2 regions of the Shewanella sp. AS16 genome follow, and region 1 is predicted to be linked to the other one. Evidence: predicted binding sites of a transcription regulator. Region 1 holds the regulator's gene; the other holds the start of a gene.
What was found. Region 1 encodes ArgR, which controls arginine synthesis, uptake and breakdown. Its sites were predicted from a motif close to ANTGAATANNTATTCANT; they were not measured.
Positions count from the first base shown of each region.

Region 1 (3,116 bases):
TGCAGGTTGCCGCTGAGCCTGAGCTGTTTATGCTGTTGGCCCTTCAGCAGCAGCCAGCCAGGTTGGCTGCTGTGCAGCAGGCAATTGTGTGCCAGCAGATCCTCCGGGGTGGCTATGTCAGGCGCCCTGGCGAGGTAGGCCGGCGCGGCGCAGAGCACATTGTCTATCGCCATCAGGCGCCTGGCAATCAGGCTGTCATCGGGTTGCTCGGTGAACCTCAGTGCCACGTCCACCCGCTCCCCCACCAGTTGTGCGAAACTGTCCGACATCAGCAATTGTATCTTGACCTTGGGGTGCAATTGGATGAAAGCATCGACCACCTCATACAGGCTGTGCTGGCCCAGGCCTATGGGCGTCGCAATACGTATGGTACCCACAAGTTCGGTATTATGGCTGTGGGCACGGCTCTCCATCGCCGTGACTTCGGCCAGGATACGCTGACAGTATTGCAGCGCCTCTTCTCCCTGCAATGTCAGGCTGACGCTGCGGGTGGTGCGGTGCAGCAAGCGCTGGCTGAGCCAATGCTCTATCTCTTTGACATGACGGGAGACCTGCAAGCGACTGAGTGCCAGGTTATCGGCCGCGCGGGTGAAGCTGCCGCAGTTGGCCACTTCGACGAAACTGCGGATCGCCGTTATCTTTTCCATTTTGCCCGGATGTGCCCTTATTGGTATCTCAAATTGAGACAATGTTGCTCATATGCCGATGTTTATCACGTGAATTGCCGCAAGTAAACTGGCTGCAATGTTAATCATCTGAGTGAGGCAAACAATGAAACTGGCAATTTTAGGGGCAACGGGTTGGATTGGCGGCAATATATTGCAGGAGGCCAAGCGCCGTGGCCATGAGGTGGTGGCACTGGTACGGGATCCGGCCAAGCTGCAGCAGGATGGGGTCGAGGTGAGAAGCCTGGATCTGAATCGACTGCCGCTGGCGCCGCAGGTGTTCGCCGGTGTCGATGCCGTCATAGCGTCTGTCGGTGGCCGGGCGCAGCAGGATCATGCCGTAGTCGCCCAAACGGCGGCGCGGCTGCTTGAGGCGCTGCCCGATGCCGGAGTCCGGCGCCTGCTGTGGGTTGGCGGTGCCGGCAGCCTGGAAGTGGCACCCGGGGTGACGCTGGTATCCTCGCCCGACTTCCCCGAGGCCTACAGGGCGGAGGCATTGGCCCAGGGGGAGGCGCTTGAGGTCTTCAGGAAGAGTGACAGCGGGGTCGATTGGACCTTCGTCAGCCCGGCGGCCGAGATCTATCCGGGTGAGCGTGAAGGCGACTATCGTATCGGTGGCGATAGCTTCTTCACCGATGCCAGCGGCAAGAGTCGCATTTCAGTCACAGACTATGCCAGGGCCATGCTGGATGAGGCCGAAGCGGCGCAATATCCGGGGCAGCGCATCAGCGTCGCCTATTAGCCAGGGGCCGGCGTAGCCTGTACAGAGAAAAACGGCTCACTGAAGTGAGCCGTTTTTCTATTGCAGCCGGGGATTATTCGGCGTAGTTAAACAGCGACTTGATGGTTTCCAGCGTGTCTTCTATGTCGTGGATGCTCGAAGGACAGAGGAAGATGGTATCGTCGCCGGCTATGGTGCCCAGTATGCCTTCCGGCTTGCCTATGGAGTCCAGCAGGCGGGCGATGAGTTGGGCGGCGCCGGGGCTGGTGCGTACCACTATCATGGCCTGGTTGTGATCCACATCCAGCACCAGGTTCTTCAGGGGGCTGCCTGCGGTGGGGACCCCGAGTTCGGCGGGCAGACAATAGACCATTTCCTGCTTGGCGTTGCGGGTGCGCACGGCGCCGAACTTGCTCAGCATGCGTGAGACTTTAGACTGGTTGATGTTGCTGAAGCCTTCGGCCTGCAGCGCTGTGACTATTTCGCTCTGGGAGCCGAAGCGCTCTTCTTTCAGGATAGATTTAAAGATCCTGACGAGGTCATCTTGATTCTTGGTCATGGGTAATTTCTTATTCGTTATTATTCAAAAAAACTCCCTCATCTTGAATAATATTCACCATCAAGTCAACGAATATTCGAAACCCATGAATAAAAATGCATTGCCTGGGTTGGCGTTAGCCCTGTTCCCCCTGGCGGACCGCCCGGGGCCGTCGGGGCCAGTCTCAAACCCGGCTGGCAGCGTACAGGAAACTTTCCCCCTTAAGACCAAGGGATAATTGAAATTATCCTGCCTTTGCAGTAATGTGGCGCCATCATTAAAATAGATCTATGTCACACCTAATCCGAGAATCGACGGAGATAATTATGAAAGTTGCTGTACTTGGTGCTGCCGGTGGTATCGGCCAGGCACTCGCCCTACTGTTAAAAACTCAACTGCCTGCGGGTTCACAACTGTCTCTCTATGATATCGCCCCGGTCACTCCGGGTGTTGCGGTGGATTTGAGCCACATACCGACCGCCGTTGAAGTCAAAGGTTTCGCCGGTGAAGACCCAACGCCAGCCCTGGTGGGTGCCGACGTAGTATTGATCTCTGCCGGTGTTGCCCGCAAGCCGGGCATGGATCGTTCGGATCTGTTTAACATCAATGCCGGCATAGTCCGCAACCTGATCGAGAAAGTGGCCGCGACCTGTCCCAAGGCGCTGATCGGTGTCATCACCAACCCGGTTAACACCACAGTGGCAATTGCCGCCGAAGTGCTGAAAAAAGCCGGCGTCTATGACAAGAACCGTCTGTTCGGTGTGACCACCCTCGACGTGATCCGCTCAGAAACCTTCATCGCCGAATTAAAAGGCCTGAACGTGGCCGACGTGAAGGTGAATGTCATAGGTGGCCACAGCGGCGTGACCATTCTGCCGTTGTTGTCTCAGGTCGAAGGCGTGAGCTTCAGCGACGAAGAAGTTGCCACCATGACCACTCGCATCCAGAATGCCGGTACCGAAGTGGTTGAAGCCAAAGCCGGTGGCGGCAGCGCGACTCTGTCCATGGGTCAAGCCGCATGTCGTTTCGGTCTGTCACTGGTACGCGGTCTGCAAGGCGAAGCCAACGTGGTCGAATGTGCCTATGTCGACGGTGGCAGCGAGCACGCCGACTTCTTCGCCCAACCTGTGTTGCTGGGTAAGAATGGCGTTGAGAAAGTATTGCCTTACGGCGAGGTCAGCGAGTTTGAAGC
Region 1 is NZ_JAKCLK010000001.1:1,040,075-1,043,190, reverse strand. It holds gene LZP73_RS04685 (LysR family transcriptional regulator) at 1-647, opposite strand, end outside; gene LZP73_RS04680 (NAD(P)-dependent oxidoreductase) at 772-1,407, shown strand; gene argR (transcriptional regulator ArgR) at 1,481-1,945, opposite strand; gene mdh (malate dehydrogenase) at 2,251-3,116, shown strand, end outside.

Region 2 (3,116 bases), on a different contig from region 1:
AGGGCGTGTTGGGCCGGACCCAAGATCAAGCCAACCAGTTGCACTCTATTGCCGATCAGATGGTCGTCGCCACCCAACAGACCCACGTCAGTCTGGACAGGGAGAAGCACCAGCTGGAACAGATAGCCACGGCCATGGGGCAGATGAGCAGCACTATCACAGAGGTCGCCCACAATGCCCACAGCACCTCGAACAGCATAGAAACCGCCTATAAGTTATGTATCGACAGTCGCGACAGCATGCATGCCAACACCCATAACGTGGAAGCGCTGGCCCAGGCGGTCTCGGATGCGGCCGCCAACGCCAAACAGCTGAATATCGAGGCAGAACAAGTCGCCAACGCCATGGGTGAAATCGACGCCATCGCCGAGCAGACCAATTTGCTGGCGCTCAACGCCGCCATAGAAGCGGCCAGGGCCGGTGAGCAGGGTCGCGGATTTGCCGTGGTCGCCGATGAGGTACGGGCCCTGTCGAGCCGCACCCAACTGTCGACCGAAAGCATCTCCAAGAGTCTGGATAAGATGTTTTCCATGCTCACCAGCTGGGCACAACAAATGGATCTCAGCCGGCAACAGGCAGATAGCTGTGCCCAGGAGATCCTCGCCTCGGCCGGCAAGATAGACACCATATACCAGGAAGTCAGTGGCATACACGCGTTCGCCCAGCAAAATGCCGTGGCGGCCGAACAGCAAACCCAGGTAGTGGCCGAGATCAGCAACAATATTAATGATATAAATCAGCTGAGCACAGAGAACCTAACGGCTGCACAGGTGATAGGCGAAGCGGCACTCGAGCTGCAACAGAGTGCCGATAAAGCCAGGGCATTGCGTCATACCTTCGGTTAGGCCAGAGGGCTGCCGGCCGTTTTGCGGCCGGCTGCAGGCTCAACTTCCTGGCTCCCTGGCCCCCAGTTGCATCCATGCCACAGGCAGCCGCAGCCACTAACCATTAACAGTCTAATTACAATGGGAAAACCGCCGATTTATTCGACTCTCCTGCCGACGGAATAACCAAGCATAAACCCCAGATAAGTATGCTGCGGCGGCAAATCTCTCGCGACCCGAGCTGAATCGTTTTACATCCCAGGGCTAAGGCGGTAATCTTTGCCCCTTTCCGTTTCAAGGGGTGAATTATCATGCATGGCAACGCCAATACAGCCGGCACCGAGCGCGCAGGTCTGAACACTCAGCCCCCAATAAAAGGTGCACCACAGGTGGCAGAACAAGCACAACATCGCAACATAAAGACGATACTCACCTTCATCATTCCTTCCCTGATAGGCCTGCTGTTATTCATGACGCCGGTAAGCTACCAGGGCGCCGTGACTATCCCTATCGCCATCATCTCCAAGGCCCTGCAAAATGCCTTGGGTGACTATGCGACCCTTGTCGTCACCTGCGTCGTCGTAGCCACTGGCCTGGCCTCGTTGCTGACCAAGATATTCAGACCCCAATTTGTGCTCAACAACGAGTTTCTCAATGGCTTGCTGAATATCAGCCCACTCTGGTTCTTTATCCGCTGCCTGGGCACAGTCTTCATCCTGATGACCTACCTGGGACTGGGGCCTGTGGCCATACATTCCGCCAGCACAGGCGCCCTGGTGCTGAACGATCTCTTGCCCGTGTTGTTATCCGTGTTCATCTTTGCCGGTATGTTGTTGCCGCTGCTGCTCAATTTCGGCCTGCTGGAGTTATTCGGCACCCTGTTGACCAAGGTGATGCGCCCGGTATTTAACCTGCCCGGCCGCAGCGCCATCGACTGCATGGCCTCCTGGCTCGGCGACGGCAGTGTCGGTATTCTGCTGACCAGCAAGCAATTCGAAGGTCGCTTCTATACCCAGAGAGAGGCGGCTGTCATAGGCACTACCTTCTCGGCCGTGTCCATCACCTTCAGCCTAGTGGTCATCTCTCAGGTGAAACTGGGGCATATGTTCGTGCCTTTCTACCTGACAGTCTGCCTGGCAGGCTTCGCCGCCGCCATCATAGTGCCGAAACTGCCGCCGCTGTCGTGGAAGAAAGACAACTATGTCGATGAAACCCCGCGCCATGTGGACGATGAAGTGATCCCCGCCGGGCATCATGTGTTTTCCTGGGGCTTCGATCTGGCGCTGCAGAAGGCGGATCGCGCCGGTGGCATCAAGCAACTGCTCAGCGAAGGCATCAAAACCGTGGTCGACATGGTGTTCGGCATCATACCTGTGGTGATGGCCATAGGCACAGTGGCGCTGATCGTTGCCGAATATACCCCGGTATTCAACTACCTGGGCATGCCTTTCATTCCTTTGCTGGAACTGCTGCAGATCCCAGAAGCCACGGCCGCGTCCAAGACCATAGTGGTAGGTTTCGCCGACATGTTCATCCCCTCGATTTTGGCGGGCAGCATAGAGTCGGACATGACGCGTTTCGTCATCGCCGCCCTGTCCGTGACTCAGCTGATCTACATGAGCGAAGTCGGTGCCCTGCTGCTGGGCAGCAAGATCCCGGTGAATTTCATCGAGCTGTTCGTGGTGTTCATACTGCGCACCTTAGTGACCCTGCCCGTCATCGCCGGTGTCGCTCACCTGATTTTCTAGCGTTCGCACCTGATTTTCTAGTGCTGAACCCAGGTATGGCCATAGGCCATACCTGGGCCACCTCCCCGCCATCCCCTTAGCCGCAGCGCCGGCCAGCTGGCGCTTCAGTGCCGCAGTCATCGCTCTTCCATGTCATTCAGACGTCATCTTGCTGTCATCAATCGGTCAAGCCCCATGCCTACTCTTGAGCCAGAAACCTTAGCTCAGGTGATCACAGATGACATTAGCCCGGACCCAAGATCCAACGGCCCTATTTCCCCCCAAAACGCAGCGACAGGACGCAGGCGCGGGCCACGCCCCAGGCAACAAGACCACCCATTATCATGCCCTCTGGCTATCCGACATACATCTGGGCTGCAAAGACTGTAAGGCCGAATTCCTGCTGCAATTGCTGGCGCAAACCCAGGCGAAACACATCTATCTGGTGGGCGACATCATAGACTTCTGGGCGTTGAAACGCCGCATCTACTGGCCGGAAAGTCATAACCAGGTGCTGCAAAGGCTGTTGCAACTGGCAAGCGACGGCACCCGCATCCTCTATGTT
Region 2 is NZ_JAKCLK010000003.1:163,441-166,556, reverse strand. It holds gene LZP73_RS09345 (methyl-accepting chemotaxis protein) at 1-845, shown strand, start outside; gene LZP73_RS09340 (YjiH family protein) at 1,295-2,572, shown strand; gene LZP73_RS09335 (UDP-2,3-diacylglucosamine diphosphatase) at 2,790-3,116, shown strand, end outside.
Region 2: a site for ArgR is predicted at 1,125-1,142, ahead of LZP73_RS09340 (YjiH family protein). Genes of this name have one in related genera too.